Regions from separate parts of the Streptomyces sp. NPDC013457 genome, predicted to be linked through region 2. Evidence: riboswitches for the same ligand, from Rfam matches in the RefSeq annotation. Region 2 holds a riboswitch; the other holds the start of a gene.
What was found. Region 2 has a riboswitch for cyclic di-AMP ahead of ACF1G2_RS28440 (transglycosylase family protein). Riboswitches for the same ligand answer to the same signal wherever they lie in the genome.

Region 1 (7,677 bases), on a different contig from region 2:
TGAACGAGAGCACCTCGGCGCCCTCGGCGAGCTTGATGCCCGCCATACCGCCCGCCGGGCGGCCCTGGGGCCGTACCTGCGAGGCCTGGTAGCGCAGCAGCTGGGCGTCGGAGGTGATGAAGACCAGATCCTCCTCGCCCGTCCGCAGCTCGGTCGCCCCGACGATCCGGTCACCCTCCTTGAGGGTGATGACCTCCAGCTCGTCCTTGTTCGCCGGGTAGTCCGGCACGACGCGCTTCACCACGCCCTGGAGCGTGCCGAGCGCAAGGCCCGGGGAGGCCTCGTCGAGCGTGGTCAGGCAGACGACCGTCTCGTCGTCCTCCAGGGTGAGGAACTCCGCCAGCGGCGCCCCGCCCGCCAGGTTCGGCGCGGCGGCCGTGTTCGGCAGCTGGGGCAGGTCGATCACCGCGATCCGCAGCAGGCGTCCGGCGGAGGTCACCGCGCCGACGTCGCCGCGCTGTGTCGCCGGGACCACGGAGACGATCGCGTCGTGCTTGGCGCGCTTGCCGTCCGTGGCGGCCGGGATCTCCTCCGTCGCCGTACGGGCCAGCAGCCCCGTCGAGGACAGCAGCACGCGGCAGGGGTCGTCCGCGACCTCCAGGGACGTCGCGGCGATCGGCGCGCCCGCCGACTCCAGCAGGACCGTACGCCGGTCGGTGCCGAACTTCTTCGCCACCGCGGCCAGTTCGCCCGAGACCAGCTTGCGCAGCTCGCTGTCGGAGTCCAGGATCCCGGTCAGCTCGTCGATCTCGCCGTTGAGGCGGTCGCGCTCGGTCTCCAGCTCGATCCGGTCGAACTTGGTGAGCCGGCGCAGCGGGGTGTCGAGGATGTACTGCGTCTGGACCTCGCTCAGCGAGAAGTGCTCGACGAGGCGCTCCTTGGCCTGCGCCGAGTTCTCGCTGGAGCGGATGAGACGGATGACCTCGTCGATGTCGAGCAGGGCGACGAGCAGGCCCTCGACCAGGTGCAGCCGGTCGCGCTTCTTGCCCCGGCGGAACTCGGAGCGCCGGCGCACCACGTCGAAGCGGTGGTCGAGATAGACCTCCAGGAGCTCCTTGAGGCCCAGTGTGAGCGGCTGGCCGTCGACCAGCGCCACGTTGTTGATACCGAAGGACTCCTCCATCGGCGTCAGCTTGTAGAGCTGCTCCAGGACCGCCTCGGGCACGAAGCCGTTCTTGACCTCGATCACCAGGCGCAGACCGTGGTTGCGGTCGGTGAGGTCCTTGACGTCCGCGATGCCCTGCAGCTTCTTGGAGCCGACCAGGTCCTTGATCTTGGAGATGACCTTCTCGGGGCCGACCGTGAAGGGCAGCTCGGTGACGACGATGCCCTTGCGGCGGGCCGTCACGGTCTCCACCGTCGCCGTGGCGCGGATCTTGAACGTGCCGCGGCCGTTCTCGTACGCGTCCTTGATGCCCGACAGACCGACGATCCGGCCGCCGGTGGGCAGGTCGGGCCCGGGGACGAAGCGCATGAGCGCCTCGAGGTCCGCGTTCGGGTACCGGATCAGGTGCCGGGCGGCGGCGATGACCTCGCCCAGGTTGTGCGGGGGCATGTTGGTCGCCATGCCGACCGCGATGCCGGACGCGCCGTTGACCAGCAGGTTCGGATACGCGGCGGGGAGCGTGACCGGCTCCCGCTCCTGGCCGTCGTAGTTCGGCGAGAAGTCGACGGTGTCCTCGTCGATCGACTCCGTCATCATGAGCGCCGCGGCGGCCATCTTCGACTCGGTGTACCGCATGGCGGCCGGCGGGTCGTCGTTGCCCAGCGAGCCGAAGTTGCCGTGGCCGTCGACCAGCGGGAGGCGCATGGAGAACGGCTGGGCCATGCGCACCATCGCGTCGTAGATCGACGCGTCGCCGTGCGGGTGCAGCTTGCCCATGACCTCGCCGACGACGCGGGCGCACTTCACGTAGCCGCGGTCGGGGCGCAGGCCCATCTCGTTCATCTGGTACACGATGCGGCGCTGGACGGGCTTCATGCCGTCGCGGGCGTCCGGCAGCGCGCGGGAGTAGATCACCGAGTACGCGTACTCGAGGAAGGAGCCCTGCATCTCGTCGACGACGTCGATGTCGAGGATCCTCTCCTCGAACGCGTCGTCCGGCGGCGGTGTCTTCGTGCTGCGGCGGGCCATCGCGGCTGCGGCTCCTTCACCAACAAGGTTGATCTGACGCGGACCATTGTGGACCGTCCCACCGACAACGCCGACCGCGACCCGGGTACGGGCCGCCGTCAGGGGTGCGCGACGCCCCCGCGACCCGGAAGAGGGACGCCGGGAACCTGCGGGAACTTCGCCAGGTGCCGGTGCGCTTGCATAGGGTGGCAGGACTTTTCCATATCGCGATCGAAGGGACGTACATGCCCATGGGTCACACGGCCACGGCAGAGGCCGGCTCCGGCGGCCTGACAGCGACCGAGCACCGGCTGGCCAACGGCCTGCGCGTGGTGCTCTCCGAGGACCACCTGACCCCGGTCGCCGCGGTGTGCCTCTGGTACGACGTCGGTTCCCGCCACGAGGTCGCGGGCCGCACCGGCCTCGCCCACCTCTTCGAGCACCTGATGTTCCAGGGCTCGAAGCAGGTCCACGGCAACGGCCACTTCGAGCTGGTGCAGGGTGCGGGCGGCTCGCTCAACGGCACGACGAGCTTCGAGCGCACCAACTACTTCGAGACCATGCCCACGCACCAGCTGGAGCTCGCGCTCTGGCTGGAGGCGGACCGCATGGGCTCGCTGCTCGCCGCCCTGGACGACGAGTCCATGGAGAACCAGCGGGACGTCGTCAAGAACGAGCGCCGCCAGCGGTACGACAACGTGCCCTACGGCACGGCCTTCGAGAAGCTCACCGCGCTGGCCTACCCCGAGGGCCACCCCTACCACCACACGCCGATCGGCTCCATGGCCGACCTGGACGCGGCGACGCTGGAGGACGCGCGGGCCTTCTTCCGCACGTACTACGCGCCGAACAACGCGGTCCTCTCGGTCGTCGGCGACATCGACCCGGCGCAGACCCTGGCCTGGATCGAGAAGTACTTCGGTTCCATCCCGTCCCACGACGGCAAGCTGCCCCCGCGCGACGGCACGCTGCCCGACGTCCTCGGGGAGCAGCTGCGCGAGGTCGTCGAGGAGGAGGTCCCGGCCCGCGCGCTGATGGCCGCCTACCGGCTTCCGCACGACGGCACGCGCGAGTGCGACGCCGCGGACCTCGCCCTGACCGTCCTCGGCGGCGGCGAGTCGTCCCGGCTCCACAACCGCCTGGTCCGGCGCGACCGTACGGCCGTGGCCGCAGGCTTCGGTCTCCTCCGCCTGGCCGGCGCGCCCTCGCTCGGCTGGCTGGACGTCAAGACGTCCGGCGGGGTCGAGGTGCCCCAGATCGAGGCCGCCGTCGACGAGGAGCTGGCCCGGTTCGCCGCCGAGGGCCCGACGCCCGAGGAGATGGAGCGCGCGCAGGCCCAGTTGGAGCGCGAGTGGCTGGACCGGCTCGGCACGGTCGCGGGCCGCGCCGACGAACTCTGCCGCTACGCGGTCCTGTTCGGCGACCCGCAGCTCGCCCTGACCGCCGTCAACCGGGTCCTCGACGTCACCGCCGAGGAGGTGCGGGCCGCCGCCGCGGCCCGGCTGCGCCCGGACAACCGCGCGGTGCTGGTCTACGAGCCGCTCGGCACCGAACAGAACGACGCCGAGCCGGCCGACAGCGACGAGGAAGAGGGAGCGGACCAGTGACCGACGCCGCCGCGTCTTTGACGAACATGACGTTCCACCCGCAGCCGGAGCCGGGCACCGCCCGGCCCTGGGCCTTCCCGGCCCCGGACCGCGGAGCGCTGGACAACGGCCTGACGGTGCTGCGCTGCCACCGCCCCGGCCAGCAGGTCGTCGCCGTCGAGATCTTCCTCGACGCACCGCTGGAGGCCGAGCCCGCCGGCCTCGACGGTGTCGCCACGATCATGGCCCGCGCCCTCTCCGAGGGCACGGACCAGCACACCGCCGAGGAGTTCGCCGCCGAGCTGGAGCGCTGCGGCGCCACGCTCGACGCGCACGCCGACCACCCGGGTGTACGGGTCTCCCTGGAGGTCCCCGTCTCCCGGCTGCCCAAGGCGCTCGGGCTGCTCTCCGAGGCCCTGATCGCGCCGGCGTTCCTCGAGACCGAGGTCGAGCGCCTGGTGCGCAACCGGCTCGACGAGATCCCGCACGAGGCGGCCAACCCGGCCCGCCGGGCGGCCAAGCAGCTCTCCAAGGAGCTCTTCCCGGCCGACTCGCGCATGTCCCGGCCGCGCCAGGGCACCGAGGAGACGGTGGAGCCGATCGACGCCGCCGCCGTCCGTGCCTTCTTCGACGCGCACGTCCGGCCGTCCACGGCCACGGCCGTCGTCGTCGGCGACCTGACCGACGTGGACCTGGACAAGGTGCTCGCCGAGTCGCTCGGCGCCTGGACGGGCAACACCGCCGAGCCCCGCCCGGTCCCGCCGATCACGGCCGACGACACCGGCCGTGTGGTCATCGTCGACCGCCCGGGTGCCGTCCAGACCCAGCTGCTGATCGGCCGTGTCGGCGCCGACCGGCACGACCGCGTCTGGCCGGCCCAGGTACTCGGCACGTACTGCCTCGGTGGCACGCTCACCTCCCGCCTGGACCGTGTCCTGCGCGAGGAGAAGGGCTACACCTACGGTGTCCGTGCCTTCGGCCAGGTGCTGCGCTCCGACGGCAAGGGCAACGGCGCCTCGATGCTCGCCATCAGCGGCTCCGTCGACACCCCCAACACCGGTCCGGCACTTGACGACCTGTGGAAGGTGCTGCGCACTCTCGCCGCGGAAGGCCTGACGGACGCCGAGCGCGATGTGGCCGTGCAGAACCTGGTGGGTGTGGCGCCGCTCAAGTACGAGACCGCCGCCTCGGTCGCCGCGACCCTCGCCGACCAGGTCGAGCAGCACCTTCCGGACGATTTCCAGGCGCAGTTGTACGCGCGTCTCGCCGAGACCGGCACGGTGGAGGCGACGGCGGCGGTCGTCAACGCCTTCCCCGTGGACCGTCTCGTCACCGTGCTCGTGGGTGACGCGTCGGAGATCGAGGAGCCCGTACGCGCCCTCGGCATCGGCGAAGTGACCGTCGTCACCGGCTGATCGAGTCGCCGCGCCGCCGCGTCCGGCGGCACCGGAGGGCCCCGACGTCACGGTACGCCGGGGTCCTCCTCTTTGTCCGTATTGCTGCGGAGGGTGACTGTATGCCCTGTGGCATGTCTTACAAACAGCCGTGTCTGTTTGGTGATTGAAAGACGGTCCGCTTAGCGTCGGTCCGGCTGTTCGCCAGTTGCACCCGCCGCACCCGCGGCACCGGACAGTCATCGCCGAGTCCCCGTCAGGCGCGAGCCTGGGGAGCCGGGGACCCACACGAAGTCCCTGGGGTGAATCGGACGCCTTCGCACCCGTGCGGAGGGGCCCGTAGGAGACCTTCCTGCTCCGAACCCGTCAGCTAACCCGGTAGGCGAGAAGGAAGGAAAGGAACAGCCCCTACATGGCGTTCACCCGTGCCACCGGGAAGCATCGTGGTCCGAGTCGTCTGTCGCGCCGCACCGCCGGCATCGCCGGCGTCGCGACCCTCGCCACCACCGGCGTCATCGGAACCCTCGCCTCCCCGGCACTCGCCGTCGACGCGGACGCTGCCCCCTCGGTCGAGGACACCGGGCTGACCCAGATCATCGCCGCCGACTCGCTCGCCGACACCATCGACGCCCAGGCCGCCGCCCAGGAGCGCGAGGCCGCCGAGGCCGAGGCGAAGCGCCAGGCGGAGGCCCGTGCCAGGGCCGAGGCGAAGCGCAAGGCCGAGGCCCGCGCCAAGGAGATCCGCGAGGCCAAGGAGCGCGCCGCCCGTGAGGCCGAGCGCAAGCGCCTGAACTCCTTCCAGCTCCCCGTGGCCGGCTCGTACGTCAGCACCGGCTACAAGACCGGCGGTGCGCTCTGGTCCTCCGGCAGCCACTCCGGCGTCGACTTCCACGCCGCCTCCGGCACCAAGGTCGTCTCCGTCGGCTCCGGCACCGTCGTCGAGGCGGGCTGGGGCGGTGCGTACGGGAACAACGTCGTCATCCGGATGAACGACGGCACGTACACCCAGTACGGTCACCTCTCGGCCATCAGTGTCGGGGTCGGTCAGTCCGTCACCCCGGGCCAGCAGATAGGCATCTCCGGCTCGACCGGCAACTCCACGGGGCCGCACCTCCACTTCGAGGCCCGCACCACCGCCGAGTACGGCTCCGACATCAACCCGATCGCGTACCTCCGCGCGCGCGGTGTGAACGTCTGACCGGTCGAGGTCTTTCCCGGCTTCTCAGAAAAGCCCCGGCTCGTACCGAGCCGGGGCTTTTCGCTGACCGAAAACATATCCATGGATCCTTGAGAGCCGTCGGAAACAAAGCCCTGCTGCAATAGAGTCGCCGGAGAACCGGTTTCGCGCGGATCAAGGCGGAGGTCGAACATGCGCATTCCCGCGCACTCTGTATGCACGGCGATCCGGGACGACATCGTCACCGGGGTCTTCGAGCGCGGCAGCCGGCTGACGGAGGAGCAGCTCGCCCGCCGTTACGGAGTCTCCCGCGTCCCCGTCCGGGAGGCGCTGCGCACCCTGGAGTCCGAGGGCTTCGTGATCACCCGCCGCCACGCGGGCGCCCAGGTCGCCGAGCCCACCGAGCAGGAGGCGGCGGACCTGCTGGACGTACGGTCCCTGCTGGAGCCGCTGGGGGCCGCGCGCGCCGCGCAGCGCCGCACCGAGGCGCACCTCAAGGTGCTGCGGGGCCTGGTCAGGCTGGGGCAGGAGCGGGCCAGGCGGGGTCAGGCGGAGGACCTGCGCCCGCTCGGCGGCTGGTTCCACGAGACGCTGGCCCAGGCCTCGGGCAGCCCGGCGCTCAGCGCCCTGCTCACCCAGCTGCGGCACAAGATCGACTGGATGTACGCCATCGAGCTCCCGTCCCAGCCGGCCGAGGCGTGGGCCGAGCACGGGGCGATCGTGGACGCGGTGGCGCGCGGCGACGCGGAGCGGGCCCGGGTGCTGACCGCGACGCACACCGAGCGGTCACTGGTGCTGCACCGGCTGAAGGGCCCGGAGCACGGGCGCGTGAGGGTTTCGCAACATGTCGTAAACACCGCGAGCGTCCGGAATTAACGAGCGAGCCGTATACAAAGAGCACTGAATTTCGCGGGCCGGTTCTTTCCTGCCCGGAATGGTGCTCGTCCGGATCGGCGTCCGCCTGGATTGACGTCCGCCCGGAATGGCGCTCGGGAATGCGCAGTGCGCGACGCGCCGTGCACAATTCGCTGTCCGTGATGCGCCGCCGGGAATGTGCCCGCGGAATCGGGGGGACGAAAAAGCCGCGCCGCCGGTGTTCCGGCGTGCGCGGCTTCTTCGGAGATCGGGTCAGACGGTCTCGGGAAGCTCCTCGAGCCCCTCGGCAACCAGCTTCGCCAGGCGGTCGAGCGCGACCTCGGCGCCCTCGGCGTCCGAAGCGAGAACGATCTCCTCGCCGCCCTGCGCGCCCAGACCGAGCACCGCGAGCATCGACGCGGCGTTGACCGGGTTGCCGTCGGCCTTCGCGATCGTCACGGGGACGCCGGAGGCCGTGGCGGCACGGACGAAGATGGAGGCGGGGCGGGCGTGCAGGCCCTCGGCCCAGCCGACGTTGACGCGGCGCTCAGC
Region 2 (7,677 bases):
TCGTACGAGCCGTCCTTGTAGAACTCGGACGCGGCGACGTCGAGCGCCAGCGCGATGTCCTTGCCCGGGACGTAGCCGGCCTGCTTGATGGCCTCCAGGATGAGGTCGAGCGCCTCGCGGTTGGAGTCCAGGTTCGGGGCGAAGCCGCCCTCGTCGCCGAGGCCGGTGGACAGGCCCTTGGTCTTCAGGACGGACTTGAGGGTGTGGTAGACCTCGGTGCCCCAGCGCAGGGCCTCGGAGAAGGACTCCGCGCCGATCGGCGCGATCATGAACTCCTGGATGTCCACGTTGGAGTCGGCGTGCGAGCCGCCGTTCAGGATGTTCATCATCGGAACGGGCAGCAGGTGCGCGTTCGGGCCGCCGAGGTAGCGGAAGAGCGGGAGGTCGGAGGCCTCGGACGCGGCGTGCGCGACGGCGAGGGAGACGCCGAGGATGGCGTTGGCGCCGAGGGAGGCCTTGTTGTCCGTGGCGTCCAGGTCGAACATGGCCTGGTCGATGAGGCGCTGCTCGGTGGCGTCGTAGCCGACGAGCTCCGGGCCGATCTGCTCGATCACGGCGAGGACGGCCTTCTCGACGCCCTTGCCCTGGTAGCGGTTCTTGTCTCCGTCACGGAGCTCAATGGCCTCGAACGCACCGGTGGAGGCACCGGACGGAACGGCAGCACGGCCGGTGCTGCCGTCGTCGAGGCCGACCTCGACCTCGACCGTGGGGTTGCCTCGGGAGTCCAGGATTTCCCGGGCTACGACGACGTCGATGGACGGCACGAGCATCTCCTTCTGGGATGTGACGCTAGATGTGACGCTTGCGGTGCAGGGTCGCTTTGGCCTTGCGACAAGAGCCTAACCGGCTCCGGGGCTCCCGCCCGCCGGGCGCCCGCCCCCTGGGACGAAAAAGGACCCGAGGGCATGCATCTCCGGCCAAAGCCCCCCAGAACTACTCGGCGGTAACTCCCGTGGGGCCGCGTTTCCGCCCGCTCCGGGGCCCCACTCCGGGGCCCCGCTCCGGAGTCGCGCTCCGGGGCCCTCTCCGGAGTCCCGGGAACACGGAACCCCGGCCCGGAGCGCACGGGGGAAAAGCGCTCCGGACCGGGGTGGTCACCGCGGGAGGGTCGTCGGACCCGCGTGAGCCGCCGGACTCACGCGAGCCGCGGGGCTCACTTCAGGTGAAGCTGCTGGCCCGGGTAGATCAGGTCGGCGTCCTCGACGACGTCCTTGTTGAGCTCGAAGAGCTTCGCCCAGCCGCCCTTGACGTCGTGGGCGGCGGCGATGGTGCTCAGGGTGTCGCCGGCGACGACCTTGTACTCGCCGTCGCCCTTCTTGACCTTCTTGCCGGTCGGGGTGGTGACGGTCTTCTTGGACTCGGCCTTCTTCGGGGCGGTCCGGGTCTCGCTGCGGGTCGTCGGCTGCTCGGCCTGACGCTCCTGCTTCGGGGCGGCCGGCGTGCTCTCGGCGGCGTCACCGGTGTAGGCGGCGCTGGAGAGGCCGACGCCGCAGCTCGGCCAGGCACCCTTGCCCTGACCGGCCAGGACCTTCTCGGCGATGGTGATCTGCTGCGACTTCGAGGCCTGGTCGGCGGTCGCGGCGTAGGCGGTGCCACCGTAGGCGGCCCAGGTGGAGGACGAGAACTGCAGGCCGCCGTAGTAGCCGTTGCCGGTGTTGATGGACCAGTTGCCACCGGACTCGCACTGGGCGACCTTGTCCCACTCGGAGGCCGTGGCGGCCGAGGCGGACCCGGTGGCCATCAGCGGGGCGGCGACGGCGACACCGGCGACACCGGCGAGGGCGACGGCGCGGGTGGCCCTGGAGGCACGACGGTGTTTGCCCTTGGCGGAAAACAGCATGGAACTTCTCCTCACCGACGCCTGCGAGGTGAGCTGTCGGGTTCGGGCCATGTGAGTTGCCCGGCCGCGCGACCTTGCGCGCGGCTTCACCCCAAGCCGGTCCGTCGGCCGTCTGTCTCAACGGCCGGGGGCGGCACTTACCTTGGGTCCCCCGCTCCTGCCTACGGCGCTTGACGCGACGACTGTTCCCATCGGCCGACGGCAGGATTCGGCGTTTCGGTCGACGGGGCCCGCGGTGGCGAGCGGTCTGACCGTAGACACAGACCCGGGGGAAGTTCAAAGAGGCCCAGGTCGGACATTTCACCCCCACTCGCCAGGGGGCGAAGGGTGTTTACGCAGGTGAGAGGTGACGGAAGCCGAGTTTGCGGACGGGACGCGCCAGTTGAGACAAAGAGACCCATGTCTCACTGGCGCAGAACCGGACATACAACCTCGAACTACCCCTGCTCAGAGCCCTGGTCGACACCCTGCCCGGCGGCCGAACCGAGACCGAGGTCGAGGCTCTGGCCAGGGAGGATCAGGTTCGGATCGGCACCCACCGTCGAACGGTTGGCGTCGTAGAGGGCGCCCCAGCCGCCCGGGAGCTCGTTCTGCTGGGCGATCACGGAGAGACTGTCGCCCGACTTGACGGTGTATTCGCCGATTGCATCGGAGATGTCCTGACCAGCAGTGGTGCCCGAACTGCCCGAAGAGTCCTTGTTGCCCTTACCGTCCTGCTTGACCTCGTCCACATCGGCGCCCCCATCGGTTGTCGGGGTGTCAGTCGGCAGGGCGTGTCGACCCTTTTCGCCATCCTTGCCCGGTATGACCGATTCCTCCGGGGCTGCGTCACCGCGGTGCTTCCCCGTGCCCGGGGTCGCCGACGTGCTCGGCGCGGTGGGTGTGGTGGACGGCTCGGGAGTGGCGGACGGCTCACCCTCCTCGTCGCCGTTCCCGTTGCCCGGAGTGGCGCCCTCGGAGGCGTCGGCGTCGGGCGAGCCCGTCCCGTCGCCGGCCGGCATCCCCGCGGTCCGGTTCGACTCGGGAAGGGGGCCCGTGGGCTCCGCCGGCTTCACGGCCGGGCCCGGGTCGACGTCCGGCTTCGCGCCGTCCTTCGTCAGACCGGCGATCGGGGCGCAGGTGGCCCACTGCGTGTCGCCCGCGGCGAACGCCCTCTCCGCCACCGCGATCTGCTGGGCGCGGCTGGCCAGATCCGCACTGGTCGCGTACGCGAGTCCGCCGTGCCGCTCCCAGCTCTCCTGGGTGAACTGCAGACCTCCGTAGAGCCCGTTGCCGAAGTGGGCACTCCACAGGCCGCCCGACTCGCACTCGGCCACCCGGTCCCAGGTGGCGGTGTCGGCGGCGGACGCCGAGCCCGCACCGAGGAGGGGAAGTGCCAGGGCCGATCCCGTCACGCCTGCGGCGACAACGATGGCGGGGGCCTGGCGGGGTCTGCGGTGTCGTCCGTTCCCGGAGCGCATGGGGAGGGCCTTTCGCGTGACTGCTGAGGTGACGGTGAACGTAGCGGCATTCGAACGTCAGTAACAAGTCGATGCAGCGGAGATCACGCGAAAGTCACAATCTTGACGGTCCGTCAGCCACCCAAAGGGGAGAACTCGACCGGAAGCGTGCGCAATCCACGCATGATGAGCCCTCCGCGCCACCGCAGATCGGCCGGATCCACGGCAAGTCGCAGGTCTGGCAGGCGAGTCAACAGCGTCGCGAGCGCGATCTGGCCTTCGAGCCGGGCGAGCGGGGCGCCGATGCAGTAGTGGATGCCGTGCCCGTAGCCGAGGTGCTGGTTGTCGCGCCGGGAGAGGTCGAGCGTGTCCGGCTCGTCGAAGCGCGCCGGGTCGCGGTCGGCGGCGGCGAGCACGACGAGGACCGGGTCGCCCGCCGGGATCTCCTGCCCCCCGATCGTCAGCGGCTCCATGGCGTACCGCCAGGTCGCCAGCTCCACCGGCCCGTCGTAGCGCAGCAGCTCCTCGACACCGGTCTCCAGGAGTCCCCGCTCCCCCGCCGCGAGCGAGGCCTGGAGGCGCTCGCGCTGGCCGGGATTGCGCAGCAGGGCGTAGACCCCGTTGCCCACCAGGTTGACCGTCGTCTCGAAGCCGGCGAAGAGCAGGATGAAGGCCATCGCGGCGGCCTCGTTCTCGGTGAGGTGCTCGCCGTGGTCGGACGCCTTGATGAGCCCGGAGATCAGGTCGTCGCCGGGGTCGAGCCGCTTGCGGTGGATCAGCTCCGCCAGATACCCGCGCATCTTCTTGACCGACCGCGCCACCCCGCCGCGCGGCCCTCCGCCGTGCCGGATCATCATCCCGGCCCAGTCCCGGAAGTCGTCCTGGTCCTCGGGCGGCACGCCGAGCAGGTCGCAGATCGCGTAGATGGGCAGCGGGAAGGCGAACTCGTGGATGAGGTCGGCCTCGCCCTTCGCCGCGAAGGAGTCGATCAGCCGGTCCGTGAGCTCCTGGACCCGGGGGGCGAACTCGGCGACCCGGCGCGGGGTGAACGCCTTGGAGACCAGCCTGCGCAGCCGGGTGTGGTCGGGTGGGTCGATGTTGAGCAGATGTGTCATCAGCTCGGCCTTGCGCTCCCCCGGGATCCCCGTCTTCCCCTTGGCGTGCGCGGGCTCGTCGTGATGCGCGGGGTTCTTCGACAGCCGCTGGTCGGCGAGGGCCTGACGGGCGTCGGCGTAACGGGTCACGAGCCAGGCCTCGACCCCGCTGGGCAGCTTCGCCCGGTGCACGGGCGCGTGCTCGCGCAGCCAGGAGTAGGCGGGGTACGGATCGGTCGCGAACTCCCAGGTGAAGAGTTCGGGAGCGGGGGTCCGAGCCGGAGGCTCGGCGGGCTGGTCGGCGGGGGTCGTGCTCACCCTGAGACGGTACAAGGTCACCGCCGCAGCGACCTCCGGGCCCGCGACCGTCACCGCGCACCGGCCTCGGGGCCGCCGCCGTCACTGTCCGCCCGGCCTCCGGCCCGCGATCCGCCATCCGCCATCCGCCATCCCCGATCCGCGAGATGTGAGATGTGATCGTCCTGTGAAGACGCGTGGCCTAGATTCTTCCGCGTGGACGCCCAGTTACTCAGAAGCCTGTTCGCCGTCGTCGAGAGGCGGGCCGAACACGCCGTCACCTTCTTCTACTCCCATCTGTTCTGGCACAACCCGGGCGTCCGTGAGCTCTTCCCCGAGGACATGCGGGCCCAGCACGACCGGCTCTTCGCCGCGCTCACCCATGTCGTGACCCGCCTGGAGGACCCCGGGCTGCCGGCCTACCTCGCCCATCTGGGGCGCGACCACCGCAAGTTCATGGCCACGCCCGCGCTCTACGCCGCCGTCGGGTCGAGCCTCGGCGCCGCGTTCGCGCACGCCGCCGGGGCCGCCTGGACCATCGAGGCCGAGAAGGCGTGGACCGAGGCGTACGGGTACGTCGCCGAGCACATGATGCGGGGCGCCGGCCAGGCCGACGCGGAAAGGCAGCCGGCCTGGTGGGACGCGGTCGTCGTCCGCCACGAGCGGCTCGGCGGGGACCTGGCGGTCCTGACCCTCAAGCCGCGCAGGCCCTTCGCCCATCTGCCCGGGCAGTACGTCGGCGTCAGCTCGCTGCGGGTCCCCCGGGTGTGGCGGACGTACTCCCTGGCCAACGCCGTCCGCACGGACGGGACGGTCGAGCTGCACGTCAGCCGGATCCCGGGCGGTGCGATGAGCACGGCGCTCGTCGACGAGACGCGGGAGGGCGAGTCGCTGCGGCTGAGTGCGCCCGGCGGCGCGCTGACCTCGCGGACCGCGCCGGGCGGTCCGCGCAGCTACATCGCCGCCGGCACCGGCTGGGCGCCCGTCAAGGCGCTCCTCGAAGAGGTGGCGGAGGCGGCGGAGGAAGTCGAGGCCCGGCTCTTCCTCGTCGCGCGCGCGAAGGAGTACCTGTACGGGAGGGAGGACGCCGAGCGCCTGAGGGAACGGATACCCGGGCTGCGCGTCACGTACATCACCTCCGCGCCCCGCCACCCCCGCGACCAGGCGACCGAGCGCCTGCTCCACGCGCTGTACACCTGCGGCAACTGGCGTGCCCACGACGTGTATCTGGCGGGCCCGCCCGGCTTCCTCGCCGAGGTGCTCCCGGTCCTGGACCACCTGGGTGCCGCCCGCGTCCACCACGACCGTCTGCCGGCGCCGCGCGGCTCGCGCGGCCGCCCGGCCGGCCCGGCGGAGTGGTTCATCGACCCGCCGGAAGTCCCCTGGCACGACCCGGCGGCCCGGGCTCCGCACCACCCCTGATCCGGGCCCGCCGAGGCCGCCGTGGCCGTCGGCTTCGTCGTGGTCCCGGTCTCCCTACTTCGCCGCGTTCTCCGTCGCGAGGATCGTGTCGCGGTAGACGCGCGCGGCGGCGCGCAGGGCGGCCTCCGGGTCGACTCCGGTCGCCTCGGCCCGTGCCGCGAGGGCGAGCAGCTCGTAGCCGATCCCCTCGCCCTTCGGCAGCTCGACGTCCAGGCCGGCCGTCCGCGCCCGGCCCGCCAGCTTGGCGGCGAGCGCGAGACCGGGCTGGCCGAGCGGCACCCCTTCGGTGACCGAGTCGCGCTGCTTCTCGATCGCCTTGGTGCGCAGCCAGTGCTCCTTGACCTCCTCCGGCGTCTCGGCCTCGGCGTCGCCGAAGACGTGCGGATGGCGGTGGATCAGCTTCTCCACGATCGTCCCGGCGACATCGTCCAGGGAGAACGGTTCCTCCTCGTCCTCCTCCGCGATCCTGGCGTGGAAGACGACCTGGAGCAGGACGTCCCCGAGCTCCTCGCGCAGCTCGGTGCGGTCGCCGTCCTCGATCGCCTCGACGAGTTCGTACGCCTCCTCGAGGCCGTACTTGGCGAGACCCTTGTGGGTCTGGCGCGAGGACCAGGGGCACTCGCGCCTGATCCGGTCCATGACCTGCACCAGATCGAGGAGCCGGGCGCCGGGCAGGTCGTACGAGCCGGGCAGCAGCTCCAGGTCGGGCATCGTGACGCGGCCCGACCCGGCCAGCCGGGCGAGCCCGTCGGTCAGCGCCCGGTCGCCCTCGCCCGAGGGCAGCACGACGACGGTCCGGCCCCCGGCGCACGCGTCGAGGAGATCCTGCGCGGCGGGGCTCGCGTGCTCGACGGCGACCCCGGCCTCGCGGAGGTACGGCAGCTGTGGGTGGTGCTCGTCGGCGCACAGCACCCGGTCGGCGCCGTGCAGCGCCTGCCACGCGGGCCAGGACAGCAGTCCGGGCGCCACACGGTGGCTGGCGGTGAGCAGGACGACACGGCCGGGGTCGACGGGTGATTCAGCGTTCACCCTTCGACCTTACGTGGCCGGACGAACCGGCTACGCACCCGCTTCGGCGGTGGCCGGGTCCTGGGTGATCTGGCGCAGCCAGGGGGCCTGGAAGGTGCCGAGCTGGATCTTGGCGTCGTCCCACGTGCCGAAGCGCGGGTTGACGTCGATGCCGAGGTCCTTGGACGCGGCGGTGAAGACCTCCGTGAGCTTCTTCTGGCCCTCGGGGGTGTTCGCGATGCCCAGCTTGGCGGCGATCTTGTTCATCAGGACCGTGCGGCGGACGACCCCGTCGATCTGGTCCGGGGCGACGCCCTGCTGCTGGAGCAGGGTCGCGGCCAGCTGCTCCGGGCCGCCGCTCTGCTGTGTGAACTCGTCCCTGGCCTGCTGGATCTCGCCGCGTGTGGCCGTGATGCCGTTGTCCTCGGCGACCCGGTCCACCACCCGGTCGAAGATCATCACGTTGAGCTTCTCGCGGCTGAGGTCGCCGGTCGCCTCGATCAGCTGCGCCGCCTGCGGCGAGGCCTGCTGTGCGGCCCGTACGTCCTCCACCTGCGCCTGGAGGCTGGACACCTCG

Region 1: it holds a riboswitch for cyclic di-AMP, as region 2 does, so the genes downstream of both, ACF1G2_RS29220 (M23 family metallopeptidase) here and ACF1G2_RS28440 (transglycosylase family protein) in region 2, are expected to answer to the same signal.

Annotation. Positions count from the first base shown of each region.
Region 1 is NZ_JBICBL010000012.1:116,988-124,664, forward strand. Features, by position in the region: gene ACF1G2_RS29205 (DNA topoisomerase (ATP-hydrolyzing) subunit A) at 1-2,134, opposite strand, end outside; gene ACF1G2_RS29210 (M16 family metallopeptidase) at 2,359-3,720, shown strand; gene ACF1G2_RS29215 (M16 family metallopeptidase) at 3,747-5,114, shown strand; cyclic di-AMP (ydaO/yuaA leader) riboswitch at 5,327-5,493, shown strand; gene ACF1G2_RS29220 (M23 family metallopeptidase) at 5,506-6,291, shown strand; gene ACF1G2_RS29225 (GntR family transcriptional regulator) at 6,463-7,146, shown strand; gene ACF1G2_RS29230 (HPr family phosphocarrier protein) at 7,399-7,677, opposite strand, start outside.
Region 2 is NZ_JBICBL010000011.1:246,452-254,128, reverse strand. Features, by position in the region: gene eno (phosphopyruvate hydratase) at 1-770, opposite strand, end outside; gene ACF1G2_RS28440 (transglycosylase family protein) at 1,154-1,840, opposite strand; cyclic di-AMP (ydaO/yuaA leader) riboswitch at 1,844-2,019, opposite strand; gene ACF1G2_RS28435 (transglycosylase family protein) at 2,278-3,234, opposite strand; gene ACF1G2_RS28430 (cytochrome P450) at 3,414-4,691, opposite strand; gene ACF1G2_RS28425 (globin domain-containing protein) at 4,887-6,092, shown strand; gene ACF1G2_RS28420 (nucleoside triphosphate pyrophosphohydrolase) at 6,147-7,121, opposite strand; gene ACF1G2_RS28415 (SurA N-terminal domain-containing protein) at 7,152-7,677, opposite strand, start outside.